3 regions of the Saccharospirillum sp. HFRX-2 genome follow, and region 3 is predicted to be linked to each of the others. Evidence: predicted binding sites of a transcription regulator. Region 3 holds the regulator's gene; each other region holds the start of a gene.

Region 1 (9,644 bases), on a different contig from region 3:
CTTCAAAGAAGCCATAACCTTTATCTTCTATTGGTTCATTGCTGGCGACGGGTGCTGCGTCCTCGAAAAACCCGTAACCTTCATTCTGGTTTTCATCCTTGCTGTATGCAGTCTCTTCTGACTCTTCGAAAAAGCCGAAACCGGGATCGTCTTCAACCGTGCTGTCATCAACGTCGTCAAAAAAGCCAAAACCGACATCCTCGGTTACCGCTTCTGCTGAAGCCGATGAACCACCTTTGAAAACAGCTTCCATCTCCTGAATACGTTGCTTCACCCAGCCTTCATCAATGATCTCATCAGCCTGGTAGCTGGCCAGCAGCGCACGCAAGTCATCGACCACAATCAACATCTGGTCAATATGGTCAGTCACTGGTCGGCATACTTCTTTGCGCCAGTCGTCCAACTGGTTTTCCAGAACGTGGGTTATCTGGCCGAGCGCAGAAAATCCGAACACACCGCTGCTGCCCTTGATGGAATGTGCCGCGCGGAAGATGCTGTTGAGCAGCTCCATATCCGGTGCGTCGATATCCAGACTCATCAGACCATTTTCGAGGGTATCCAGATGTTCCTGACTTTCCTCGAAGAACACTTGATGAAATTGACTCAGGTCCAGACTCATAACCTTATGTCCTGTTATGGAAGAACTTTGGCAGCGACTTCCAGCAAGCGCTGCGGGTCGAACGGTTTGACCATCCAGCCGGTTGCGCCGGCACTGCGCCCCTGGGCTTTCATGTCGTCTCCGGCTTCAGTGGTCAGCACCAAAATCGGCGTGGTTTTGTAATTGGCCTGGGCGCGTAATGATTTGATCAACGTCAAACCGTCCATGCGTGGCATGTTCTGATCCGTCAGCACACAGTCGTACTTGGCGGACTGACATTTATTCAATGCGTCCTGACCGTCTTCTGCCGTCGTGACCTGATAGCCCGCCGTTTTCAACGTGTGCTCAACCATCTGTCGAATGGAGGAGGAGTCATCAACTATAAGAAAGTGCTTGCTCATCCGTTTTGCTTCCTTTGAGTGATAGAGAAACCATGGCCATGTTGCCCGGTGGGGTAACAACCATCTCCGTTGCAAGCTGTCGACACAGTGCGAGTCCACGACCAGCAACAGCTTCAAGATTCAATAGTGTGGAGTTGTCACGCAGGTAACCGGGACCGCTGTCTTCAACTTCAATAATCAAACTGCCACTGGTTAAATTCATACGAACTTCCACCCAATCGGCATCGCTTAAATAAGCCAGGCGTTGTTCGCGTTTTTCGAAATAATGTGCAAAGCCGTCGGGATCGGTTTTTAGATTTGAATCCAACCCTAAACAGCCATGATCAATGGCGTTGGTAATTAATTCTGTTAACACCGTGAAGGCGCGTTGTTGCAACGTCAGCGAAACGACCCAGCGTTTGAGTACTTCATCCGCGGCGGCCAAAAAGGCTTCAACGACCAAAGCCAGGCCACATAACCGGTATCGCCACAAAGCATTGCCTTGCAATAAACGGGTGTCGATCTGTACCGGGGTATCGGGACGCCTAAACTGACTCGGACTGAACACCATCAGGCTGACATCATCGTCCGGGGTAGGCTGATCCAGATGGTTTCTGAACACTTCCAGGCAACCGGGAATGGCGCTACTGGCACTGGCCTGTTGCAGACGTTCATGAATGGCACCGACGGCGAGAAAGTTGTCGTTCAGATCACGCTGTTCAATCAGGCCATCGCTGACGGCTATAAAAAAACCATCTTGCGTCGATTTCAACACAGAGGTCTGGCCATCGAAGTGCGCTTCGCCACCCAAACCCAGGGGTAAATCGGTTGATATAAATTCCTGCTGGATGCCGTCCTTGACCCAGTAAGCCGGGGGCATTCCACCGTTCCAGATTTCCAGTTCACGCAAGTCCGGATCGTATTCGAACATGACGGCGGCAACGAAGCGGTCGTCCGGCGATTCTTCAAACACCTTGCGGTCCATTTCCCGGATGATCATCACCAACGGAAAACCTTTCTTAACCATGGTGTGGAACACCCCCAGAACAGGCAGCATGGTCAGCGCCGCTGCCAGTCCGTGCCCGGTTGCATCGGCGACCATGCCGTACAGATGTCCATTGGCACCGGAACAACTCAATACCATGTCTCCGGAGAACTGGGAGTGCGGCTGAATGTGCCAGTGCAAGCCTTCATTCTCTTCGTGATAACGATCGCGCAGGTGATCATAAATAAACCGCGCCATCCGCGTTTCGTCTTCCATCTGCACCAGTAACCGCTGTAACGATTGGTTGTTGCGCTGAAAAGTCCGGCGCAATCGGCGCTTCTCCAGAAACGCCTTCACTTTCAATCGCAGCAGCGTCGGCCGGATGGGCTTATTCAGGTAGTCGTCTGCACCGATCTGAAAACAACTTTCGATAAATTCTTCGCTGTCCTTGGCGCTGATGATCAATACAAAAGGTTTATGTTCATGCCGCTGCCGACGCAAAGCCCGCAATACATCCAAACCATCGCCATCACCGAGTACCTGATCGAGAATGATGAAATCGTAATAGCCTTCGCTGATACAGGTCATGGCTTCGGCGTGGCTGTATACCTGATGCATAGGCAAACCCAACCGCTCGACGGCTGACCTGATGGCTTCATTGGCTGATGGTTGATCATCCACAATCAATAACCTTTCAGTTTGCTGAATCATCGAACGGAACTACCTATTCAAGAGGAATCAGCTTTTGCAGATTCGATAACACGATCAAATCTCTGGCGGTGCCTTTGGCGCCACGGATTACCAGTTTTTTGTTCTCGGCGTTGGCTTTTCTATAAAGCATATTGACCATACCGACGGCTGAGCTATCCAGATAAACGACACGTGAAAAATCCAAAGTAATAACACTGACCGACGAGTCTTTTAACAGCGGTTTATAGTCAGCCGTAAAACGACTGTGATAGCCGAAGTTAAATTGTTCTGGGATGCTGATTACTGCTTTTTCGGTACTCATCACTGCTCCTTAAAATAGTTCAACATCACCCGAACCCTCGGGTTGGTGTTCCACGGGGGACAGCTGAATATCAGCGTGACAGTTGATCAGGCGTTGATAGTCCGCTTCAGTCATTGGCCGTTTGATGGTAATGATCTGCTGCTGGATGGCCTGCATTAATTTCATCTGGTGTTCAATGGTCTGATAGCTGATGTCGCCAAACTGCAAGCCACGTACCGCATCGTTGGAGGCCTGCGATAACTTGCTCGCTACGGTTTGGATATCGACGGTGGCTTTTTCGTCTGAGTCGGCCTTTCTTACCAGTCGCTGAATGGCATTTTCAACATCCGATTTGGAGTTCAAAATGAAGTTCATATCGCTCGATGCCGTCACACCAATGCGTTCGTGCAAGGTGCGAATATCTTTGCGTACCGAGATAACCTGATTACGAATATGACCACTGAATTCAGCGGAGCGGGTAGACAGGGCGCGAACCTCATCGGCCACCACGGCAAAGCCACGGCCGTGTTCTCCAGCACGCGCTGCCTCAATGGCAGCGTTGAGCGCCAACAGGTTGGTCTGATCGGAAATACCATCAATGTCTTCCAATGCCTTCACCACCGATGGCATCTTTTCTTCGATGCTGGCCACCAGTTCCACCAATTCCATCATTTCAGTACTGTTATTTACTGTGGTGGTAACGAAGTTATCCATGGTCTCGGAAGTGCGCAGCGCAAAATCCTGCATGCTGGTGTGCAGTGAGTCAGAATTTTTATCTTCGTGGAATTCGAGAATCTGATTAATTAATGCATTTTGTTGATCAAGTAATTGGTGAATTTCCTTAAAGGCGCCAACCAGGTTATCGACCGACTTGTTCTGGCGCTCGTTCAAACCATCCATGACACTTTTATGCTCTATGAGTTGGTCGTTTAACCAACGCAAGGCGGCATCAAAGTAGTCCGGTTCTCGGGCATTACTTTGCTGCGCCGGAGAATTTTTCCGACTGATACTCTGATTAACTGTTTTAGTTGACCATTTTTTTGCCACACCGACCCAGGCCAACACTGACAAAGCCGTCATTGCCGGCAGAATATTGGTTGGCAAAATACGCCCTAGGGCTGTACTTGCAGCCACTAACACCAAAACACCAAGAGCAAAAAAAACTCTGCCCTTCTTTAGTGGGCCAAAACCTAATTGCATGGAAGATTTTCCTAAGTCGGCTGGTACCGGTTCTGTTATTGAACGTAGACCGACATAGCGCTTATGCAAGCTGGAGGCGGACAGTAATGCGCCCATCCTGCTGCAGGACAAGAATAATTTTTACAGCTGTTAAATTCGGCCCGGGCCAATATTCAAATTTTCTAATTAACGAAAAGAATCCAGACCAACACTGGCCTGAATGCCGATAAAATCTGGCTTAGACAGCTCATTTTTAAAACGTCTATTGCCGTTGCTGCTGCTTAATTTAAGTTACAAAAAGCAGCAGAAGCGGACAGATTCGATACCGTACGCTGTTATAACGTTACGAATGAAGGTCGATATCAATTCGTTTGCTAAACAAAAAATTTTTATGTCTGCTAATAAAATCGGCATAACTCGTTATTTGCACTACAGTGAGATTTTTATGCGCCGTTTTTTATCAACGATAAATACGCTAAAGGGATGTTGATTGTGGCCAGTGAATCTATAGTTGATCAGTACATTGATTCGTTGTTTGTCTTCGAGTTTTCTGAACCCGAATCGGTCGAGGTTGTGGCTTCAACCATTGACGCTCATCAAGCCTTGGTACCGACGTTCAAAACACCCAACCAGCTGGGACAGTTTATGCTGATGTCGCAACAGTTGCTTGCCCTGGCTCATCAGCTGCCGCCATCGCGGCTTAAACAACATTGCCTCGATACCGGGCTGAAGGCGTTGTTTTCCGGTGCGGAATTAATGCACCTGACAACCGAGGTCGATGCGGGCGACACACCCAATCTGAACGAACTGCTGAAGCTGAACACTCTGGTTCAGTAGTCTTCCATCACTGTCTTCCGAACTAGCATAAGATTAGAACAGAACGGTTTAGCAGCGCGGAGCCAGCTGCCTTGAAATTTGCGATGACAGCTCGACCTAGGAGGTAACCGGCAATCTTCGTTGTCCTGCCCGGTTACATCTTTGGTTAAGGAGGAACGACTTATGTCATTGCGCATTAACGATACGGCTCCCAACTTCACAGCCCAAACGACTCAGGGTGTTATCGATTTCCACGATTGGATCGGCGACAGCTGGGCCATTCTGTTTTCCCATCCCAAAGACTTCACCCCGGTGTGCACCACCGAACTGGGCTATATGGCCGGCCTGCAGCCGGAGTTCGACAAGCGTAATACCAAGATCATCGGCTTGAGTGTCGATGCGGTCGATAACCATGAAAAGTGGGCCAAGGACATCGAAGAAACTCAGGGTCACTACCCCAAGTATCCGATGATTGGCGATACCGATCTGAACGTTGCCAAGCTGTACGACATGCTGCCAGCTGACGAAGACGGTGATGCGGAAGGTCGCACCCCGGCCAACAACGCCACCGTGCGTTCGGTCTTTGTGATCGGCCCGGATAAGAAGATCAAACTGACCATGACTTATCCTATGACCACCGGCCGTAACTTCGATGAAATTCTGCGCGCTCTGGATTCGATCCAGCTGACTTCCAGCCATCAGGTCGCGACACCGGTTAACTGGAAGCATGGCGAGGATGTGATTATTCCACCGGCGGTGTCGGATGAAGAGGCACAGAAGAAGTACCCTCAGGGCTATCGCACCTTGAAGCCTTATCTGCGGCTGGTGGAACAGCCCAAGTAAGACAGCGGTTGCGTTGTTATAGCTGAGTTACCTCTGACACAACCCGGCCTGGCGCCGGGTTGTTTGCTGGGTTGTTGTGTCAGTGGCTGTGCAAACCGACTCGATTGCCTTCGCTGTCTTCGAAATGACCGACAAAACCCCGCTCGCCAATACTCATCTTGGCGTTGATAACCTGACCGCCATATTGCTCGACGCGATCCAGGGTGGCGGCGATGTCATCCACAGCCAGATAGACCATGGCGCCCTGATAGGAAGGCGTATAGCCGTGTGCCTGCATCAAGGCGCCGGCACGGTGATCCGACGCCGGGAACAAGGTCATCTTGAAATTCTCGCCCAGATCCAGCTTTTCCATGGAGGTCTCCAGCACGCCTTCGTAGAAGCGTTGCGCACGCTCCATATCCGCCACCGGAATTTCAAACCAGGCGATGGGTTGGGAATCCAGAGCCATCGTTATGCTCCTTACCGGCGCTGCCGGTTGACCACAGGTGCGATCAGTTTAGACGCTTTTTAGTCAGTTCAAAGTCGCTTAGAAAGTCCCTTGAAAAGTCGCTTAGTCAGTTCAACGCCGGCCGATCATAGATGACAAAGGAGTAGTCGTAAGGGTTGGGACCTTCGGCTGCAAAGTCTTCACGCGACTGTTCCTGCCAGGCGTCAAAATCGATGGCAGGAAAGAGCGCATCACCCGCGACCTGGGCATGCACCAGGGTGACATAAAGCCGATCGGCGCGCGGCAATGCTTCGGCGTAAATCTGGGCTCCGCCCATCACGATGACTTCTTCGCCACCATTCACCGCCAGTTGCGCATCAGCCAGTTCCAGCGCCTCATCCAGCGAATGCACCACCTGACAGCCTGCGGCGCTGAACCCGCTATCGCGGGTGATGATGATGTTGGTGCGATTGGGCAGCGGTCGGCCGATGCTGTCGTAGGTCTTGCGACCCATGATGACGGGTTTGCCAGAGGTGATCTGCTTGAAGTATTTCAGGTCGTTGGGCAGGTACCAGGGCAGTTTATTGTCACGGCCTATGACGTGGTTCTCAGACATAGCCCAGATAAGTGCAATGCGCATGCGTTCTCTCCTTCACTGAGCGCGGTATACTAACAGAGAGCCCGGCCAGCGAGGACGACGCTGGCGCAGTCGGTCACAGGCTTGCGCGGCTGCATCAGAGCCGCTAAAGTTCGCAACCCTTTTTTTCCTGACCACTTATCCAGCAAACCGAGGCCGCTATGACCGCCATTCCCGCCGAGATTCGTGAAGTGCGCGAACAGGCCGATTGTCTGTTCAGTGAAACCCAGGTCGAAAAAGCCATCGATACTATGGCTACCGACATCTCCCGTGATCTGGAACAGACCAACCCTATCGTATTCAGTGTGATGAACGGCGGCCTGGTGCTGACCGGCAAGCTGGTCACCAAGCTGGGTTTCCCGCTGGAGATCAGCTATCTGCACGCCACCCGCTACCGCGACAAGACTTCCGGCGCCGACCTGGAGTGGCGCATGCTGCCGCAGCAGTCGCTGGAAGGCCGTACCATCCTGATCGTGGACGACATCTATGACGAAGGTGCCACCCTCGGCGCCATTGTCGATCACTGCCGCGAAGCCGGTGTCGCCGAGATCAAGATCGCCGTTCTGGTCGACAAACAACACGACCGTAAAGCCCGCCCGGACATCGTGCCCGACTACGTTGGTCTGCAATGCGAAGACCGTTATGTCTTTGGTTATGGCATGGACTACAAAGGCTACTGGCGCAACGCCCCGGGAATTTACGCCGTCAAAGGGCTTTGACGGAAAACGCGGAGTGCCGCCCAGCTGGACGGGAGACGGGAGACGCCGGATAGCGGAAAACCTAGCTCAGCGTCCTGCGTCTCCCAGCAGTATCGCCCGATGCTGCTGTAACCTCCCTGCCATCTAAATGTCATACACTGGTGGAACCGACCATCCAGAGGCGTGACATGACCGAACCGCTCACCGTTACCCCAGCCCACTTCATCAATCGCGAGCTGTCGCTGCTCGAATTCCATGACCGGGTGCTGTCCCAGGCTGAAAATAATCAGATTCCGGCGCTCGAGCGACTGCGTTTTCTGTGCATTTCCAGCACCAACCTGGATGAGTTTTTCGAGATTCGCGTCGGCGGTTTGAAAGAACGCTTCGAAGCCGGCTCCACCCTCACCGGTCCGGAAGGGCTGACACCGCGCCAGCAGTTGGATGACATCGCGGAACGCGCGCACCAACTGGTGGACCGCCAGTATCAAATTCTCAATGAGCAGTTGCTGCCGCTGTTGGCCGAGCATCATATTCGGGTCATCAAACGCGAAGACTGGAGCGAGTCGCAAACCGCCTGGTTGCAGCAGTTTTTCGAGCACGAAGTACTGCCGTTGCTCAGCCCGATCGGGCTCGACCCGGCGCATCCGTTTCCGCGCATTCTCAATAAGAGTCTGAACTTTATCGTCAAGCTCGATGGTAAAGACGCCTTCGGCCGCAACTCCGGCCAGGCCATCGTGCAATGCCCGCGTGCTCTGCCCGATATGATTCAGCTGCCCGCCGACGAAACCGGTTCGGGTCCACATGACTTTGTGTTTCTGTCGTCCATCATTCACTACTTTATGGACGAAATATTCTTCGGCATGACAGTCAAAGGTTGTTACCAGTTTCGCGTTACCCGCAATTCCGATCTGTTCGTCGATGAAGAAGAAAGCGGCGATTTGCGCCGAGCCATCGAAGGGGAACTGGTTTACCGCCAATACGGCGATGAAGTGCGGTTGGAAGTGGCCGCCAATTGCCCCGATGAATTACTGGAATTTTTGTTCAAGCAATTCGAAATTACCGAGACCGATTTATACCGTGCCAACGGCCCGGTTAACCTGAATCGGCTCGCCAACCTGATTGACACAGTCGCTCGCCCAGAACTGCTCTATCCGCCCTTTGATGCCCGGGTTCCGCGCGTATTGCGTCGCAAAGCCAATATTTTCGATGCCATTAAAAAGAGCGATATTCTGCTGCATCATCCGTTCGATTCCTTTATGCCGGTGGTCGATTTTATTCGTCAGGCGGCGAAAGATCCGAACGTGCTCACCATCAAGCAAACGCTGTATCGCACCGGTGCCAATTCGATCATCGTCGATGAATTAGTAGCCGCTGCCAAAGCCGGCAAAGAAGTCACCGTCATCATCGAATTGCTGGCGCGTTTTGATGAAGAGGCCAATGTGGTTTTGGCCGAACGGTTGCAGGAATATGGCATTCATGTGGTGTACGGCATCGTCGGTTATAAAACCCACGCCAAGATGTTGATGGTGGCGCGGCGCGAAGGCGACAAGCTGCGTCATTATGTGCATCTGGGTACCGGTAATTACCATCCGAAAACAGCTCAAGTATACACCGACTATGGTTTACTGACCTGCAATAAGCAGATTGGTGATGATGTTTATCGGGTGTTTCTGCAGCTCACCAGCCTGGGCAAGGTCAGCAAACTCGATACGCTGTTTCAATCGCCTTTTACGCTGCATAAAACCATGATGCGCCGCATCGAGCGTGAAATTGAAAACGCTCAAGCCGGCAAAGCCGCGCGCATTATTTTGAAGATGAATTCACTCTACGAAGAACAACTGGCGCGTAAACTTTATGAAGCCAGCCAGGCGGGTGTCCAGGTCGATTTAATTGTCCGTGGTGTCTGTCAGATTCGTCCGGGCTTGCCCGGTGTTTCGGAAAATATTCGGGTGCGTTCCATCGTCGGTCGTTTCCTCGAACACACCCGCGCTTACTGCTTCCATAACGACGGTGATCCGGAAGTGATTCTCGCCAGCGCCGACTGGATGAGCCGCAATATGTTTCATCGCGTAGAAATCGGTTTCCCGCTG
Region 2 (9,644 bases), on a different contig from region 3:
GTCAGTTCCACCATCGGCGCTTTGTCGGCGAGGGCGCGTTCGCGGTCTTCCGGGGCGGCCAGAAAAACCAGGGTGAAACGGCCTTTGTCGTTTTCACTGCGGCTGATTTCGACCAGGCCCAGGCCATCGCAGAAAAAGCGCAAGGAGGCGTCGATGTCGCTGACGCGAACCATGGTGTGTAGATAACGCATAAAAACTCCAGATTGGTTAGCAGAGGTCAGTCGGTGTGTTTGAACGGCAGGGCATCGGTCATTTGTTCGCGGTAGCGTTCGACCATTTCGGCTTCTTCCAGGCAGAAGCGTTCGACCGCTTGCTGGAATTCCGGCCGCGCCAGCCAGTGAAAGGAGCGGGTAATGCGCGGCTCAAAACCGCGCGCTACTTTGTGCTCGCCCTGGGTGCCCGGGTCGAAACGTTGCAGACCGTGGCGGATGCAGTAGTCGATGCCCTGGTAATAGCAGCACTCAAAATGCAGGTTGTTGAATTCGTCCAGGCAACCCCAGTAGCGGCCGTAGAGCGTGGTTGAATCGCGAAAGCACAGCGCCGCCGCCACGCCTTCCTCACCCTGAAACGCCATAAAGAGCACCAGCGATTCGGCTTGCTCGGCGAGCAGTTGCTCGAAGAATTCCAGTGTCAGATAACCTTGGCGGCCGCGCTTTAAGTAGGTGGCGTGGTAGAAGATATAGAACTGTCGCAGGGTGACCGCATCGATTTCACGGCCTTCGAAACAGCGCATTTCCAGACCTTGGTCGGCAATGGAGCGGCGTTCTTTGCGCAGGTTTTTGCGTTTGCGCGAGGCGAAGCGGTCGAGGAAGTCATCGAAATCGCGGTAATTCTGGTTGCGCCAGTGGAACTGAACATCGCGCCGTTCCACCCAGTCGGTGTGGTTGGCCCAGAGGTCGGCGGTGGCGTCATCGGGAAACAGCAGATGGCAACCGCTGTAATCCTGGTTCAGTGCTTCTTGTTGCATGGCCTGGGCGAGGTCGGTGACTAATGGCGCATGCAAGGGCGTGCTCGCTCGTGGTCCCATGGACGGTGTATAGGGAATGGCGCACACCAGTTTGGGGTAGTAGGGCAGGCCGTGTTGTTCATAGGCGTGCGCCCAGGCCCAGTCGAAAACGTATTCGCCCCAGGAGTGGGTTTTGGCGTAGCAGGGCAGCGCCAGCTCCTGTTGTTCATCTTGCCAGTGCAGATGGTGTGGCGACCAGCCTCCATCGATGCTGCACACGCCGCTGCTTTCCAGAGCGCGTAAAAAGCTGGCGCGGCTGAACGGGTTGTCGGTGTGTTGGCCTAGGTGTTCGGGCCATTGGGTGTGCCACTGAACGTCGGGCATAGAGGCCATTCCTGGGAAAGTGCCGGGGCATTATATCGGTTGCGTGCAGGCAGACCCAGTGCCCACTTATACATCTGTGCCTTTGCGGTACAATGGCGGCAAAGGAGGGCTCGATGTTCGAACTGGATCACCGCTTGCAGAATGATTGCGTCGAAGTTGGCGAATTGATGCTGAATCGCATTCTGCTGATGAAAGACGCCAACTACCCCTGGTTGATACTGGTACCTCAGCGTGAGGGTATCAGCGAGATTTACCAGCTGGACGAAGACGACCAGGAACAATTGATCTGGGAAAGCAGCTTCGTCGCTGAGCGCCTGATGGCCACCTTTAAAGGTGACAAGATGAACATAGCGGCGCTGGGCAATGTGGTGTCGCAGTTGCATATCCATCATGTGGTGCGCAAACAAACCGATGCGGCCTGGCCCAACCCGGTTTGGGGCGCTGTTCCGGCCAAGGCTTATCCGCGTGGTGCATTGCGCCAGCGCGTGCTGAGCTTGCAGTCGGCCTTTGAAACCTCGGTCTTTAAAGCGGCCGAACCGCCTGCTGGTTGATGCAGCGGATTTTCGTTAGGGTCAGGATTGTCATTAAAACTTCATCAAAAAGTCAGAAAGGTGACACGGGCGAATGAATAATAGACGCCATGACGATGGAGGCTTCTTCATGAAATGGCTGCACCGAATCCAACAGCTTGACACCCTGACGTTCAATTGGTGCATGGCGCGTCGTCGCCGTGAGCGTATCACTGCTTTGAGTCGTGCGGTATCACGTACCGCCGACGGCTGGCTCTACCTGCTGTTCTTTGCCGTCTATGGCATGACTCAGCCAGAGTCCGGCATGGCCTTGGTTAAGGTGGCCGTGGTGGCTTTCGCGGTGGAACGCGGCATCTACTGGGTGCTGAAAAACACCTGCCGGCGTAACCGGCCACAAGAAGCCATTGACGATTTCACCAGCTTTATCATTCCGTCCGATAAATTCAGTTTCCCTTCCGGCCATACCTCGGCTGCCTTCCTGTTTACCGTGCTGGTGGCCAGTCAGCTGCCGGTGCTGCTGATGGTGCTGTTGTTGTGGTCGTGCTGTGTGGCCATGTCACGCATCTTCCTGGGTGTGCATTTCCCGACCGATACATTGGTTGGCGCAACCCTGGGTTCGCTGGTCGGCTTCTGGGCGCTGGGAGGGTTTGTACTGTGAAAATCCTCTACGGCGTTCAGGGTACTGGTAATGGTCATATCACTCGTGCCCGAGTGATGGCCGAGGCGCTGGCGCATGCTGGTGTTGATGTCGATTGGGTGTTTTCCGGTCGTGAGCGCGAGCGCTTTTTCGATATGGACGCCTTCGGCGATTTTCGGGTGTTCAAAGGCCTGACCTTCGCGACTCGTGATGGTCGTATTGATCTGCGTCGCACCATGAACGACACCTCCATGCGAGGCCTCTGGCGCGATATTCGCTCGCTCGAGCTGAGCCAATACGACCTGGTGGTCACCGATTTTGAACCGGTCGTAGCCTGGGCGGCGCGCTCTCAGGGTATGCCTTGTGTGGGCGTCGGCCATCAGTACGCCTTTAACCACGATATTCCCAAGGCCGGGCATTCGGTGGTGTCTGAAGCCATCATGCGCTGGTTTGCACCCGTAACCGTGGGTTTGGGTGTGCACTGGCATCATTTCGGCGCACCCATTCTGCCGCCGATCATTGAATCGACCACGGAACCGAAACCCGGTTCGCTCGATAAAGCGCTGGTTTATCTGCCGTTCGAAAACAGCGCAGCGACGCTGGCGCTGCTCAATGAGGTCAACAGCCAGGTGCGGTTTGTGATGCACTGCGGCGATATTGAGCCGGGCCAGTACGGTCAGGTGACGGTGCGCGGTTTCAGCCGCGATGGTTTCCAGGCGTCGCTGGCCGAATGCGGCAGCGTGATCTGCAACGCTGGCTTTGAACTGGCCAGTGAAGCTTTGTCGATGAGCAAACGCATTCTGGTTAAACCGCTGCGCGGCCAGATGGAGCAGCAGTCCAACGCTGCGGCTTTGCAGGCGCTGGACCTGGGCTCGGTGATGCCGAAGGTTTCTACCGGCGCCATTGAAGCGTTCCTGCGCCAGGGTGAGCCGCGCTGGGTGAATTACCCGGATGTGGCCACGGCTCTGGTGAGCTGGTTACAGCGCTATCCGCATGCCTCCATCGACAGCCTGGTCGAGGAGTTGTGGGCCGACGTGAACTTCCCATCGCAGCAAGCTGCTCAGCGCGTCGCTTAGTTTTTATTAAGCCATATTATTTATTGAGTCTTAGCAGACGGCCCGCCCAGCGGGCCGTTTTTTGTTGTCGGCTGTAAAGCTCAGTTGACAACAAAACGACCCTGCGGCAATTTAGCGCGCTGGAAAGTATTGCTTACAGTGGGGAGAGTGAATGCGGCTCAAGATCGAATGCGAAGAGCGCTTGGGTATTTGTGCTGAAGTGCTGGATATTCTGGTGCAACACCAGATCGATCTCAGGGGCATCGAAATTGATCCCACCGGCCGGATTTACCTCAACTTCCCGACGCTTGTTTTCGATGAATTTCAGCATCTGATGCCGGAAATCCGTTTGATTCCGGGCATCCAGGATGTCTCCCTGATTCCCTATCTGCCCGGCGAGCGTGAACAGCAGGAAATGCAGACGCTGCTGAAAACGCTGCCTGAACCGGTGGTATCGATCGACAGCCAGGGCAATGTGGTGATCGCCAATGAAGCCGCGCTCGATATTCTGCAATTGCCCGAAGCTGAGGTGCACGGCAAGTTGCTGAAGAACTGGGTGAAGGGTTTCAATTTCAGCCATTGGCTCAACGGCGATCAACCCGGCGCGACGGCGACTCATCTGCAACTGCGTGGCCGTACCTTCCTGGCTGATATTTATCCGATTCGCGTACCCAACGAAACCGATGCCGACCAGGACGATTACTTTGCCGGCGCGGTCATTACCTTTAAATCACCCGAGCGTCTTGGTCGCCAGATCACTGCTTACCAGCAGCAGGCCGGTGAGTTTGAATTACTCATCGCCGAAAGCCAGCCGATGAAAAAGGTGATTCGTCAGGCTAAGCGGATGTCGGGTCTGGATGCGCCTTTGTTAATTACCGGTGAAACCGGAACCGGCAAAGAATTACTGGCCAAATCCTGCCATCAACACAGCCTGCGCAAAGACAAACCGTTCCTGGTTTTGAACTGCGCTGCCATGCCCGACAGTGTGGCCGAAAGCGAATTATTCGGTTACGCCGCCGGTGCTTTTGAAGGCGCGACCCAGGCGAAAAAGGGCATCGTCGAACTGGCCGAAGGCGGCACGGTATTTCTCGATGAAATCGGCGATATGTCGAAGCTGTTGCAGTCGAAATTTCTGCGCCTGATGCAGGATGGCACCTACCGCCGGGTGGGCGATGAACAGGAATTTACCGCCGATGTGCGCATCATCTGCTCAACGCAAAAAGATCTGCTGGCGTTGTGCCGCGACGGCACCTTCCGTGAAGATCTCTATTACCGGCTGAACGTATTGGCGCTGCACATTCCAGCGCTGCGCGATCGCAAGAACGATATTTTGCCGATGGCCGAACGTTTTATTGCCCGCTTTGCCGAGCCGCAACGCCGCCGGATTCGTATTTCCCGCGCTTGTCAGAATGCGCTGCAGCAATATCCCTGGCCAGGCAATGTGCGGCAGATGGAAAACTCGTTGTTGCGTGCCGTTTCCTTAGCTGAAGATGACATTCTGGAGCCGGAACATTTGCAATTGCCCAGCTTTTCCAGCGGCTGGGGTTATGTCGATGAACATTTCGAAGGCTCGCTTGATGAAGCCATGAAACGGTTTGAGGCTCAGTTGTTGCGCCGGCTTTATCCGGCTTATCCGAGCAGTCGGCAGCTGGGTAAAAAGCTGGGCGTTTCGCACACCGCCATTGCCAATAAGTTGCGCGAGTATGGCATTGGCAAGCACAGTCGATCCGACTGATTTGTCACCGGGAGAATGCAGATGAAGTTCTACCATTATTGGCGTTCATCGGCCGCCTATCGGGTGCGCATTGGGTTGGCACTGAAAGGTGTTGACGCGCAGCAGGTGCCTATTGAGTTGCGCCAGGGCGATCAGCACAGTGCAGCTTATCGCTCGGTGAATCCGGCGGGTTTGGTGCCGTCGTTGGATTTAGAACCGGGCTTGGTGCGGCAGTCGATGGCGATTCTGGAATACCTTGAAGAGGTCTATCCGAACCCGCCGCTGTTGCCGAACGATCCGTTGGCGCGTGCCGAAGTTCGGGCGCTGTGCCAGGACATCGGCTGTGACATTCACCCCATTAACAACATGCGCGTGTTAAAGCAGTTGCGCTCGCAATTTCAGGCCAGCGAAATTGAAGTGAACGCCTGGCACCGGCACTGGATTACTACCGGCTTCGATGCCTTGGAAGTGCAGGCGGCGCGCTTGGGCAGTGGCGATTGGTTTTATCGCAATCAATTGAGCCTGGTCGATGTGCTATTGATTCCGCAGATGTATAACGCTCTGCGCGTTGATATGACGCTCGATGCCTGGCCGCGTTTGCAGCGCATCTATCAGCACGCCACCGCTCAGCCGGCCTTTGTTCAGGCCGAACCGAGCCGCAATCAGCCGGAAGACTGATTCTTGGCAGCTTGCTGGGCGGCGCTGAGTACGCCGCGCAGCAGGCGCAATTCTTTGGCAGTGGGTTGGGCGCGGCGAAACAGGGCGCGCAGATGATCCACCGCCTGGCCCGGGTGCGCCGGGTTGAGAAAACCGATATCACCCAGCGTCTCATTCAGATGGTCGTAAAACCTTTCCAGATCGGCATGCAGCGGGTAGGGCGTGGTCGTGTTGTTGCCGGTTTCATTTTGCGCCGCTTTGAATACCTCGTAACTCAATAACTGCACCGCCTGACTCAGGTTCAGCACCGGGTAATCCGGGTTGGCGTCGATATTCACCTGGGCGTGACAGCGCTGAATGTCGTCGTTGTGCAGGCCCATCCGTTCGCGTCCGAATACCAGTGCAACCGGCGCTTCGTGCTGGCGCGATACGGCTTCGCGGCCACACTCTTCGGCTGACAGGGCCGGTAATCTAATGCTGCGTTCGCGGGCGCTGGTGGCGACGACCAGGCCGCAATCGGCGATGGCTTCGTCGAGGCTGGTCACGACTCGGGCGTTGTCGAGCAGGTCGGTGGCCTGGCCGGCGCGGTTGTAGGCTTCATCGCAAGGAAAATCGATAGGATTGACCAGCACCAGTTGCTCCAGACCCATGTTTTTCATGGCGCGTGCGGCGGCGCCAATGTTGCCGGGATGCCAGGTCTGAACCAGGACGATGCGGATATTGATAGACATGAAAGCGCCTTGGGGTTGGTCACGGGGCCGCGCAGTTTAACACGGCCGCCGTCTCAATCATCCGGCTCAGATGCCCGGCGGCTGATACTCGACCAACTGACAGCCGGCGATGCGCCATTCGCCCTGGTTGGTCTGGCTCAGGGCGTAGAAGGCGAGGTATTGCTGGTCGTCGTCGGTGCGCAGCCAGACCGGTAACACCCAGTTGTCACCCGCCGCTTCCAGTTCCCTGAACCGGATGACGCTGAATTCGGTCAACGGCTGATACTGGCGCACGACCATGGTGTAGAAGCGTTCGGCGGTCAGAAACCGGCCTTTGATGTTGGGGTGAGCCCAGGCCCAGGCGGCTTCGGCATCGCCGCTGCGCAGGGCGCTCAGTTGTTGGGTGATCAGGTTGCGGAACTGATCTTCCAGATCATCGTTATGGTCATCGTCTTCAGCCTGGACGTCGGTTGCCAGTAGCAGGCAGCACAGCAGGAGGGGAAGCAGGGAACGCATGGCGGACTCCCGTTTGGGGTGTCCAGTCAATACGCTCCCGGCGGAGGATCGGTTCAGCGTGGCCGGCTTAACGGCATTTCGCGAACGCGGGCGGCGATGACGGCGTTGTCTTTGATCTGCAGAATTTCGATCAGATAACGATCGATCTTGATCGACAGATTGGCATCGGGAATGTCTTCGACGTGCTCCAACACCAGACCGTTCAGGGTTTTCGGACCGTCGGTCGGCAACTCCCAAGCCAGGGCGCGATTGATTTCGCGGATGTTAGCGGTGCCGTCGATAACATAAGAGCCATCGCGCTGCGGGTGAATTTCCTTGCTGGAATTGGCGATGTCGGTGGTGAATTCACCGACGATCTCTTCCAGCAGATCTTCCAGCGTCACCAGACCCTGAATATCACCGTACTCATCAACCACCAGACCCATGCGCAATTGCTGCGTCTGGAAGTTGATCAACTGGGTGTGCAGCGGGGTGTTTTCCGGCACAAAGTACGGGTCCTTGGCGGCCTTGGTAAGCATCACCTTGGACGGCTCGTCGGCGTAGAGGAATTCGGCAGCATCGCGGATGTGCATGATGCCGATCACCTTGTCCAGATCGCCCTTGTAGAGCGGGAAACGGGTGTAGTCGGTGCGGCGGATCTGGTCGGCGATGGTATCGACATCGGCTTCCATATCGACGCCACTGACTTCATTACGCGGCACCATGATGTCGTCAACGGTGACGTTTTCCAGCTCAAGAATACCCAGCAACATGTTCTGACGTTGCGGGGGCAGCATCTCGCCGGACTCGTTGACCAGGGTTTTTAATTCTTCCGCCGACAGGGCATCGGTGCTGTCGCCGGTACGACCAACGCGGAACAGCCAGAACAGGCTGTTAACGAACAGATTGACCAGCCAGATCGCCGGTGCCAGCGCAAACATCAAGGGCCGCAGCACAAAGGAAAACGGAAAGGCGATTTGTTCGGGGTAGCGTTGCGCCAGCGTCTTGGGCGTGACTTCCGCGAAAATCAGCACCACCAGCGTCAGCAATATCGTCGACAGCGCCAGCGCCAGGTCCTGCTGCGTCGGTAGCAGCCGAATAGCGATGATGGTGGCCAGAGAGGCCGCGGCGATATTGACCAGGTTATTACCGATCAGAATGGTACTGATCAGACGATCGGGCTTTTCCAGCAGACGTTGGGCCAGGCTCGCAGAGCGATGACCTTCATTGGCCAGGTGACGGAGACGGTAGCGGTTGAGTGACAACATGCCGGTTTCCGAGCTCGAGAAGAAAGCGGAACAAAGCAGCAGCAGGCCTAGCAAGACAAACAGCAGGCCTAGGGGGAGCTCGTTCAAGGGGTAAAAACCTCAGTCACCAATAGAAAGTGCTTTTTAGCGGCGCGGTCACCCCTCTGTCAAGCACAGTTGCGCGTCGGTAAGAGAATTAGCCGTATTGATGAAGCAGGTATTCGAGAACGAACTTCGAACCGAAAAAAGCCAGCATTAAAAATACAAATCCGAAGATAGTCAGCCGGCTGGCCAAAGCACCGCGCCAGCCCAGATGAAAATGCCCGAACAGTAGGGTGGCGAAAAAGCCCCAGGCCACCAGCGTCAGCACCGTTTTATGCATCAGATGCTGAGCAAAGATATTTTCAATAAAGAGGCCGCCGGAGATGATGGCGGCGGTGAGCAGAATAAAACCGATCATCAGCCATTCGAACAGCAGCCGTTCCATGGTTTGCAGTGGCGGCAGAAAGCGATTCAGGCGGCTGTCTAAATCGTGGTTATGCAATTGGCGGTTCTGGGCGCCGAGCAGCACGGCTAATAAGGTGGCGATGGTGATCACAGAGTAAGCCAGCATCGACAGGAAGACATGCAGTACGACACCGGTTCGATATAACCGGGGCGATGACGCATCTGGCGCCAGCACAGCGACAATCATAATCAGCGCCGCTGCGGGCAAAGCGAAGGCGAACAGGCTGTGCAGCGGTTTCGACCAGCCGCTGACCAGCAGGGCGGAGATCACGAAAAAGGTGATTACCGAGGCGGCATTAAGAAAGCTGATCTGCAAAGCGCCGGAGACCAGAATTTCCGAAGCCAGCGTCGACAGATGCGCCGCGGCACCAATGACCGCCGGCCAGAACAACCATTGGCGATTAGGCGACTGCACACGATACAAGCCGTTCAGGGCGACCAGGCCACTGACGAGATAGCCCAGGATGGCGAGCCAGATCAGCATTCGGAAAAGTCCTCGCAGTTCGGCGTTGGCCGAAAGGGATATAGAAAAAGCAAGGCGCTAGTCTCGCATAAATGATAGGCGTTCCCAAACTCAACTTGAGGTTGCGTTGGCTGTCACCATCATAGAGACGCAGCCGGTGCCCTGTTATACTGCCGGACCTTTCAAATCCCCACGGAAAGCGAGATGTTTAAGAGCCTCACCGACCGTCTTTCCCAGACGCTGAAACAAATTTCCGGTCAATCCAAGCTGACCGAAGACAACATCAAAGCCACGCTGCG
Region 3 (9,644 bases):
CCGGCACGCTGGCAATGTCCAGTCGTGCCTGGTGGTGCTGCAGGATGTGTTTGACGATGGCCAGACCCAGACCGGTGCCGCCACGGGCGCTGGAACGGCCCGGATCGACCCGGTAGAAGCGTTCGGTCAGGCGTGGAATATGGCGTGGGTCGATGCCGATGCCCTGGTCGTGAACGGCGATAAAACCACCCGCCGCCGAGGCTTTCCATTTCAGTTCGATATCGCTGCCGTCCGGGCTGTAATTGACGGCGTTATAAACCAGATTGCTGATCGCCGAGTGCAATTCTGAGGCATCGCCCTGTAAGGCGGCGTCGCTGTCCAGCTGCACGCTGATGCGATGGCCGCGATCGTTCGACAGCTCGCGCGCATCGGCGGCAATTTTCTCCAGCAATTCACCCACATTCACGCTTTGCCGCACCGAATGCTGTACTTCGGCGTCAAGCCGCGTCAGTACCAGCAGATCGTTCACCAGATTATCCATGCGCTGAGTCTGGGCTTCCATATTGGTCAGACCCTTGCTCAGCGCCGGTGGCAGATCGCCACCGAAGGTGAGGATGGATTCCAGATAACCTTTGAGCACCGTCAGCGGAGTTTTCAGTTCGTGGCTGGCGTTGGCAACGAAGTCCTGGCGCATTTGCTCGAGTTGCTTGATGCGCGTGGTGTCGCGGATCAACAGCAGGCGTTCGCCCTTGCCGTAGATGGTCATGGAAACATCGATGTAGCGATCCGGAAAGGCCGGGTTTTCCAGCTGCACCGTCTCGCTCATTTCACCCTTGTTGTAGAAGCGCACAAAGGTCGGATCGCGCAGCAGGTTGGTGAGTAACTGGCCCTGGTCCTGAGGCTTCAGGCTGAGCAGCGCTTCGGCCGCCGGGTTCCACCATTCCAGCGCACCTTGACGATCCAGCTGGATAACGCCGTCGCGTAGCGCCTGGGTGGAGGTCTGAATGCGGCTGATGACGTTTTGCAGGTGCCGCACTTGCTGACGATGATCGCGCTGCACGCTGTAGAAGTGATCGAATACCATGCCCCAGAGGCCACCGGCGTCGGGTGGTTCGGAGCGTGCGCCATTGCGCAGCCATTGGATCAAGCGGCCTTGCTGAAACAACTGCCACAGCAGGCAGCCAAGGGACGCCACCAACAACGCCCGAAGCGGATAACCCAAGAGGAAGCCGACCGTGGCGACGGCGGCGAAGAAGAGCAGCAGATTGCGGTAATAAGGCCGACGGATATCTCGGATCATGAAGCCGATTGTGCCGAAACTTTGGTGGAGAAGCGATATCCCGTGCCGCGCACCGTCTGCACCAGCGCCTCGTGCGGCGAGCCCAGGGCTTTACGCAGGCGGCGAATATGAACGTCCACGGTGCGTTCGTCGACATAGACATTCCCACCCCAGACCTGATCGAGCAGTTGCGATCGGGTGTAGGCACGCTCTGGGTGGCTCATAAAGAATTGCAGCAGGCGGAATTCGGTCGGGCCCATGCTCAACTCGCCGCTGGCGTCGTAAACGCGGTGGCTGGCTGGATCGAGTGTCAGACCCTGAATTTCGATGGGTTCATCAACCCCGGCCGGTGTAGCGCGACGCAACACGGCTTTCAGACGAGCGACCAGTTCACGCGGTGAAAACGGCTTGGTGATGTAGTCATCGGCACCCGCTTCCAGACCGGTGATCTTGTGATCTTCCTCGCCTTTGGCGGTGAGCATGATGATGGGGATTTCTGCGGTCAGCGGATCACGCTTCAGACGCCGTGCCAGCTCAATGCCGCTGACTTGCGGCATCATCCAGTCGAGCAGGATCAGATCCGGTTTCTGGTCGACCACCAGCGCATGGGCTTCGGTGGCATCGGCCGCTTCCAGCGTGCGGTAACCCGCCATTTCCAAAGCGGCGGCAATGACTTCACGAATGGCGGATTCGTCGTCAACAATAAGAATGCTGCGAGCGTTCATGAGTAACCCCGGCTATCACGTTCGTGACTATTAGACGCGGCTTTGATGACAGCAGTGTTACAGCTTTCATCAGATTGTCAAAAATCTGCAATGCGTCAGAGAGCGGCTGCTACAGCGGCGTACCCAAATCGATCACCGCCCCGACGAACAGCGCCATCCCGGCCCAGTGATTATTGAGAAAGGCGCGGAAGCTCGGGTCGCGTTCGCGATGGCGAATCAACCACTGCTGGAACACAAAACAACCGGCGGCTACGGCCAGACCCAGGCCCCAGAACAGCCCCAGGTCGGCGTGCAGTCCCAACAACAACCAGGCGACCCAGGTCATGATCTGCAACAGACCGACCATTAAGCGGTCGGCATCGCCGAACAGAATGGCGGTCGATTTAACGCCGATTTTCAGATCGTCATCGCGATCGACCATGGCGTAGAGGGTGTCGTAGTGCACCGTCCACAGAATATTAGCGATATAGAGCAGCCAGGTAGCGGCGGTAAAAGGCGCGTCCACGGCGGTGTAGGCCATCGGAATGGCCCAGGAAAAGGCCGCGCCCAGAAACAGTTGCGGCAGGTAGGTATGGCGCTTCATAAACGGATAAAGCGCCGCCAGAAACAGCCCGACGAAGGACATCAACACCGTGGTGCGGTTGGTCAGCAGCACCAGCGCAAAGGCGATCAGCGTTAATACCGCGAACAAGGTTAAGGCCGCGCGCTCGCTGACCAGACCCTGAGCCAGCGGCCGGGTGGCGGTGCGTTTAACGTGGCCATCGAAATGACGATCGGCGTAATCGTTAATGACACAGCCGGCGCTGCGCATGGCCACGGTGCCCAGAATAAAGATCAGCACCAGATGAATAGGGGGTAAACCGCCGGCCGCCAGCCACAAGGCGGTGAGCGTCGGCCATAACAGCAGATAGATGCCGATGGGGCGATCGAGTCGGGTCAGTTTCAGGTAATGGGGCCAAGCTGAGAGGGTCATAATGGTTCCGTTCAGACCGGTTGCTAGCAGCCCGTGTCCTACCCGGGCCAGTCGACGGCGGCCAGTGTATCCACGGGTTTGGGCATTTGCCAGTGATAACAACTGCCTTGCTTTTAGCGGCTGCTGTCAGTAGTTTCTGCGTCCAACGCACCAACCCATCCCCCGACTGCGCTCGCTGCAACAGAGGCGAAAATGAAGAAATGGCAATGTATCGTCTGCGGTTTTATCTATGATGAAGCCGAAGGCCTGCCCGATGAAGGCATTGCACCCGGAACACCCTGGGAAGAAGTTCCTGAAGATTGGTACTGCCCCGACTGTGGTGCCAGTAAGGCCGATTTCGAGATGATTGAACTGGCATGAAACCGACTTCAACGTCTGCCCCGCTGGTGGTGCTGGGCTCCGGCCTGGCGGCTTATACGCTGGTGCGGGAATGGCGCAAGCATGACAGCGACACCCCTCTGGTCATCATCACCGCCGATGACGGCGCCGGCTATTACAAGCCCAACCTTTCTAATGCACTGAGCAAACAGCAGACCGCTGATGATCTGGTGCAGATGACCGCTGAGGTCGCTGCCGAACAATTCCAGGCACAGATTCTGACGCACACCGAAGTGACGGCTATCGATACCGTGACTCGCACGCTGCAGCTCAGCCAGGGTCAGCCGCAGACCTGGGGTCGACTGGTATTGGCCGTGGGTGCTGAACCTTTGCAGCCACCACTGGAAGGCAATGCGCTGGAGCGAATCTGCCGGGTGAATGATCGTCATGACTTCGCCGCCTTCCAGCAGGCATTGGACGGCCATTCCAAGGTCACCATTATGGGCGCTGGCTTGATTGGCTGTGAATTCGCCAACGACCTGGCCAGTGCCGGTTATCAGGTAGACGTCGCCGCACCCAGCGAAAGCCTGCTGACCGGTCTGGTACCGCCGGAAATCGGTCGCGCTCTGCAAACCGAACTGGAGCAGCTCGGTGTGCGATTCCATCTGGGACCACTGGCCAGCCGGGTGGATAGCGCTGCAGACGGTGCGCTGAGTGTCAGCCTGACCAACGGCCAGCAGCTGCGCACCGAGGTGGTGTTGTCGGCGGTGGGCCTCGCGCCCCGTATCCGCCTGGCGCGCGAAGCTGGCCTGGCCGTGCATAAGGGCGTGGTCGTTGACCGACTTTTACAAAGCAGTCAGGCCGATATCTACGCCTTAGGAGACTGCGCCGAAATCGATGGCCTGAACCTCATGTATATCCTGCCGTTGACCACTGCAGCGCGGGCTTTGGCGAAAACGCTGGCCGGTGAACCGACGCCAGTGAGCTGGCCGGCGATGCCGATTACGGTAAAAACTCCGGCCTGTCCTGTGATCGCCTACCCACCAAGAGGCGATGGGGCATGGCAAATCGAGGGCAGTGGCGCTAATCTAGCGGCCGTGTATCGCCGCGGGGATGATGTACTGGGCTTTGCCCTGTGCGGCGAACGTATCAAAGAACGTAACACCTGGTTGAAGACAGTCCCGCCGCTGTTGGCAACCTAAAAACCGTAACGTATGCTGAAAGATGCATCGTGTACCACGATAAAAACAGAAGGAAATACTTATGCGTAAACCTGAACTGGCCGCTGCAATTGCAGAGAAAGCAGACATCTCTAAAGAGAAGGCCAACGATGTTTTGAATGCCATGTTGGATCAGATCACCAACACCGTTGCCAAAAAAGAATCTGTGACTCTGGTCGGTTTCGGCACTTTTGAAGCTCGTGCCCGCGCCGCTCGTACCGGTAAGAACCCTCAAACAGGTCAAACCATTCAGATCCCAGCCAGCAACACTGTTGCCTTTAAGCCTGGCAAGGCTCTGAAAGACGCTGTCAACTGAGTTTGATGGTTAGCGGTGCCGCCCAGCGGCATTGTTAGGAAACGGGGCCTGTCTGGCCCCGTTTGCGTTTCTAGCGTTTTATTTCCCGCCTAAGCATTCTCATCTAAAACAACCCGCCTAGACGCTGTCCATCTAAACATAACCCAGCGGCAGGTCGGTTTTATCGACCACCCGACGCAGTACAAAGCTGGAATGCACGCCGGTCACGCCCGGAATCCGGGTGATGCGGTTAAGCAGCAGTTCCTGAAAGGTATCCATATCCGGCACCACCGCCTTAAGCATGTAGTCGGCGTCGTGACCGGTAATCAGATAACACTCCTGAATTTCCGGGCAGGCTTCGATCTGGCTTTGGAACTCGGCGAAACGCTCGGGAATGTGGCGGTCCATGCTGATCAGGATGATGGCCGTCAGCGATAGTCCCAGCGCCTTGCGTTCCAGCAAGGTGACTCTTTTTAAAATGATGCCTGCCTCTTCCAGTGCCCGAACCCGGCGCAAACAGGGCGAGGGCGACAGCCCGACACGCTCGGCCAGTTCCTGGTTGGTCAGCCCACCATCGGCCTGCAGGCATTCCAGAATGCGGCGGTCTATCTTGTCGATCTTGACCAGTTTTTCATTCATCGTGAAATTAAATGTCCAATATTTATTAGTTAGCGACATATTATGTCGATATTGAGCGAATAAACAGCAAATTCGCAAACACCTTGCGAAGGCGCCGGCCTATACTGTGTCACGTTGCTCAACCGGTCTGCCGTCTACCCACGCTGGCCGAGACCCGGTCCAGCCCACAAGGCCAGACCATGCAGTCGGACCGACCCGGACCGCTGCCGAGCTGGCCGGTTCCGACCGATCGTCGCGAGCCGGTCCATCATGTTGAGCTGCATTGACCCCTTAGCTAATCTTGCACACTGAGCCCACCGGAGATCCCGGCCGGCCAGAGAAAACAGGACACCGACATGAGCTTCGACCACCGCAAGTACCGTCCCTTCGCCCCTATCCGCAAGACTGATCGCCGCTGGCCTGACCAGGTTATCGAGCAGGCGCCGCAGTGGTGTGCGGTTGATCTACGCGACGGTAACCAGGCGCTGGTCAAGCCGATGAACCTGACCCAGAAACAGCAGCTGTTTGATCTGCTGGTCGATCTGGGCTTCAAGCAGATCGAGATCGGCTTCCCGGCCGCAAGCCAGCCGGATTTCGACTTCTGCCGTAAATTGATTGAAGAAGACCGCATTCCCGATGACGTCAACATTCAGGTGTTGACCCAGGCGCGGCCGGAATTGATTGCGCGCACCTATGAAGCGCTTAAAGGCGCACCGCGCGCCATCGTGCACGTCTACAACTCCACCTCGACGGTGCAGCGCGAGCAGGTGTTCGAACAGGACCGCGATGGCATCAAAGCCATCGCCGTTGAAGGCGCCAAAGAAGTACAGCGCCTGGCTGCGCAATTCCCGGATACCGACTGGACCTTCCAGTACTCACCGGAAAGTTTTACCGGCACTGAGCTGGATTACGCCGTCGAAGTGATCGACGCGGTAACTGATGTTTGGCGCCCCCAGGATGGTCAGAAGATGATCATCAACCTGCCGGCGACGGTGGAAATGGCAACACCCAATGTGTTCGCCGATCAGATCGAATGGGTCTGCGACCACATCCAACAGCGCGAACACATCATTGTCAGCCTGCACACGCATAACGACCGTGGCTGTGGCGTGGCGGCAGCCGAACTCGGTCTGATGGCCGGTGCCGATCGCATCGAGGGTACCTTACTCGGCAACGGCGAGCGCACCGGCAATATGGATTTGGTGACCATGGCGATGAACCTCTACTCCCAGGGCATCGACCCGAAAGTGGATTTGTCGGACATGGCGCGCATCATTCGCACCGTTGAATACTGCACCGAAATCGAAACCCATCCGCGTCATCCTTACGCGGGTGAGTTGGTGTTCACCGCCTTCTCCGGCAGCCACCAGGACGCCATTCGCAAGTGCCTGAACAAGCGCAGCGAAGGCGATATCTGGCAGGTGGCTTACTTGCCGATCGACCCGTCCGATCTGGGTCGTCGTTACGAAGAAGTGGTGCGCATCAACAGCCAGTCCGGCAAAGGCGGCGTCGCCTACGTGCTGGAGCGCGATTACGGTATTTCGCTGCCGCGCTGGTTGCAGATCGATTTCGCCAAGGTCGTGCAGCGTGATGCTGAAGTGACCGGCGATGAAGTCGATTCGCAGCGCGTGCACAGCCTGTTCGATTCGCAATACCTGGCCATTCCCGATGGTTGGCGTTTGCACACCTACGACCTGCATCGCACCGATGCCGGCGTTGAAGCTCAGGTCAATTTCGGCGACGCCGGCAGCCCGACCCTGTTGCAGGGTTACGGTCAGGGCGCGCTGGAAGCCTTGGCGGCGGCGTTGGAGAAACAGTTCGATTTGTCGCTGAAAGTCGATGCCTACGACGAATTTGCGCTCAGCGAAGGCACCAACGCCAAAGCGCTGTGCTGCCTGAAGGTGCTGGTTAACAACACCCCGGTGACCGCCGCTGCTCTGGCGGAAGACACCTCGACCACGGCGCTGCAATCGCTGCTCACCGCCGTTGGCCGTTACCAGCGTGCTAGCAAAGCCGATGTAGCCGCCGCCGGTGCCGAAGCGCCCGCCTTGTAAAACACTCGAGCTTCGACAAGGATGTCGAGCAGTGTGGCAACTCAGGGCAAAAAGATGAGCACAACCCTCATCTATATCAACGGTTTTAACTCCGCGGTCGAAGTCGACGGCGAACTTCCCAGCGACAAAGCGCGCTATTTTTATGATCAGGCCGCAGCCAGCGGCTGGCAGTTCCAGGCGCACAACGCCTTCTATTACAGCGTCCCCGAGATGCATGACGCCTTGGCCGGCCTGGTGCAAAAACTCAATGCGGCACCGGGGCGTCCGCTGCTGATGGGCTCGTCGATGGGCGGTTTGCTGGCCTTGCTGGCGCTGGCCGAAGGCGATCGCTTTGATGCCCAGGCGGTGTTGATTAACCCGCTGCTGGTGCACGAAAGTGGCCTGCTGGAAGACAGCCTCGGTCAGCAATTAACTAACTACGTAACCGGCACTCGCCACCATGTTGATGCTGCGGTCGGCCCGGAACTGACCACCTGGCTTGAGCGAGTACCGTCGCTATTGGCGGGCTTTGGCGATCGGCTGACGGTGTTTCTGGACGAAGGGGATGAGGTGCTGACCAGCGCGGCCACCGCTGCACTGTGTGAACCCTGGTGCGAGTTGCACCAATACGCTGGTGGCAGCCATCGCTTCGAACATTGGCGCGAAGCCTGGGACAGCATTATCCAGCTTTAACCGCGCTCAGCGCACCCGCGTTTCGCGGCGATAGCCGAACCAGCCTTTGCGCACCCCAATCAAAAATGCCCGTCGGCAGCGCTCACATTTAACGGTGTGAGCACCGACGCTACGCGCCGGATAATCACCCGAAAACGGTGCGCTGCAAAACGGGCAGCGCAGATTCAAGCGTCGATTGGCGCCGTCGCCTGGCGCGCTTCCAGGTAGGTAATGCGCGTTAGGCCCTGCTCGAAATCGCGCATCAGACGGCTTTGCTGCTCGCTATCGAGTGTCGACGCATCAAGCTGGCGCTGATAAGCCGAGCGCAGCAATTCCGGATTGAAATCGACCGAGCGCAACACCGCTTCAATCGAATCGCCTTTGCGCTGGTTCTCCAGGCGCACCGCATCGCCGCCGTCGAGGTAAACATCGACGCTGTCGGTATCGCCAAAGAGGTTGTGTAAATCGCCGAGAATTTCCTGATAGGCGCCGACCATAAAAAAGCCCAACCAGGGTTTTTCGTCGGCCTGCCAGGCGGGCAGCGGCAGCGTGGTTTCGATGCCTTCGCCGTCGACATAGCCATCGATGCGGCCGTCCGAGTCGCAGGTGATGTCCTGAATAACACCGCGCTCGGTCGGTTCACGATCCAGGCCAGTTAATGGCAGCACCGGGAAAATCTGATCGATACCCCAGATGTCCGGCACCGACTGAAACACCGAAAAGTTCACGAACAGTTTTGTCGCCAGCTTTTCGTTCAGGTCATCGAGAATAACTCGATGGCTGCTCTTGGCTGCGTTCAGTCGCGTGCGCAATTTCAGGTTCAGGCTGCGCGCCAGCTCTTCGGCCTGAGCGCGACCGGCCAGGTTCAACTGGCCAAGGTTATAGGCCTGGTGGCATTCGCTGAGAAAATAACCGGCATCGTGATACAGCTCCGGCAATGAACGTTTGCGATTGTCGAGATCCTGATGGCAGGACCAGAGCTCGTGCAGCGCCGGCACCGCCTCGGCGTCCGGCGCCTGCAATTCGCTGCTTTCGGCGCGTTCTTCTTCGATCACGTCGGTGATCAGCACCGCATGGTGAGCGGTCACCGCGCGGCCGGATTCACTGAACACATCCGGATGCGGCTGATCGGCCATTTCCGCCGCCTGACGGAAGGCATAGATGACGTTGTTGGCGTATTCGGCCGTGCTGTAATTCATAGAGCAACTGGAGCGCGAACGCGTGCCTTCGTAATCGACACCCAGGCCGCCACCAACATCCACCGCACTGATCGGCGCACCGAGTTCGCGCAGTTCCACATAAAATCGCGCGCACTCGCGCAGCCCGACCTGAATATCGCGGATGTTGGCAATCTGTGAACCGAGATGGAAATGCAGCAACTGGAAGGCGTCGAGCAGGTCCGCGGCTTTTAAGGTTTCGACCACGTTCAGCACTTCGGATGCCGTTAAACCGAACTTCGATTTCTCGCCACCGGTGTTCTGCCAGTTGCCTTTGCCGATCGACGACAGCCGCGCTCTTACGCCAATGCGTGGCTGCACTTCGAGCTCGCGTGCGATCTGCACAATCCAGTC

The links. Region 3 encodes PhoB, which activates phosphate uptake and scavenging genes when phosphate is short. Its sites were predicted from a motif close to TGTCATANNNNTGTCANA; they were not measured.
Region 1: a site for PhoB is predicted at 7,693-7,710, ahead of ppk1 (polyphosphate kinase 1). Genes of this name have one in related genera too.
Region 2: a site for PhoB is predicted at 1,910-1,927, ahead of ABMA60_RS14070 (phosphatase PAP2 family protein). Genes of this name have one in related genera too.

What each region holds. Positions count from the first base shown of each region.
Region 1 is NZ_JBEBMU010000001.1:153,351-162,994, forward strand. It holds gene ABMA60_RS00785 (chemotaxis protein CheA) at 1-619, opposite strand, end outside; gene ABMA60_RS00790 (response regulator) at 634-999, opposite strand; gene ABMA60_RS00795 (SpoIIE family protein phosphatase) at 974-2,674, opposite strand; gene ABMA60_RS00800 (STAS domain-containing protein) at 2,688-2,975, opposite strand; gene ABMA60_RS00805 (methyl-accepting chemotaxis protein) at 2,985-4,250, opposite strand; gene ABMA60_RS00810 (hypothetical protein) at 4,626-4,970, shown strand; gene ABMA60_RS00815 (peroxiredoxin) at 5,133-5,792, shown strand; gene ABMA60_RS00820 (VOC family protein) at 5,872-6,240, opposite strand; gene ABMA60_RS00825 (dihydrofolate reductase) at 6,347-6,859, opposite strand; gene ABMA60_RS00830 (hypoxanthine-guanine phosphoribosyltransferase) at 7,018-7,575, shown strand; gene ppk1 (polyphosphate kinase 1) at 7,743-9,644, shown strand, end outside.
Region 2 is NZ_JBEBMU010000006.1:251,654-261,297, reverse strand. It holds gene ABMA60_RS14085 (VOC family protein) at 1-191, opposite strand, end outside; gene ABMA60_RS14080 (GNAT family N-acetyltransferase) at 218-1,330, opposite strand; gene ABMA60_RS14075 (HIT domain-containing protein) at 1,444-1,881, shown strand; gene ABMA60_RS14070 (phosphatase PAP2 family protein) at 1,991-2,518, shown strand; gene ABMA60_RS14065 (MJ1255/VC2487 family glycosyltransferase) at 2,515-3,573, shown strand; gene tyrR (transcriptional regulator TyrR) at 3,725-5,287, shown strand; gene maiA (maleylacetoacetate isomerase) at 5,309-5,944, shown strand; gene ABMA60_RS14050 (RNA methyltransferase) at 5,929-6,654, opposite strand; gene ABMA60_RS14045 (DUF4864 domain-containing protein) at 6,721-7,149, opposite strand; gene ABMA60_RS14040 (HlyC/CorC family transporter) at 7,203-8,483, opposite strand; gene ABMA60_RS14035 (inner membrane protein YpjD) at 8,572-9,366, opposite strand; gene ffh (signal recognition particle protein) at 9,550-9,644, shown strand, end outside.
Region 3 is NZ_JBEBMU010000003.1:62,200-71,843, forward strand. It holds gene phoR (phosphate regulon sensor histidine kinase PhoR) at 1-1,240, opposite strand, end outside; gene phoB (phosphate regulon transcriptional regulator PhoB) at 1,237-1,944, opposite strand; gene ubiA (4-hydroxybenzoate octaprenyltransferase) at 2,054-2,917, opposite strand; gene ABMA60_RS08655 (rubredoxin) at 3,110-3,277, shown strand; gene ABMA60_RS08660 (FAD-dependent oxidoreductase) at 3,274-4,437, shown strand; gene ABMA60_RS08665 (HU family DNA-binding protein) at 4,499-4,771, shown strand; gene ABMA60_RS08670 (Lrp/AsnC family transcriptional regulator) at 4,904-5,389, opposite strand; gene leuA (2-isopropylmalate synthase) at 5,725-7,422, shown strand; gene ABMA60_RS08680 (YqiA/YcfP family alpha/beta fold hydrolase) at 7,477-8,094, shown strand; gene speA (biosynthetic arginine decarboxylase) at 8,259-9,644, opposite strand, start outside.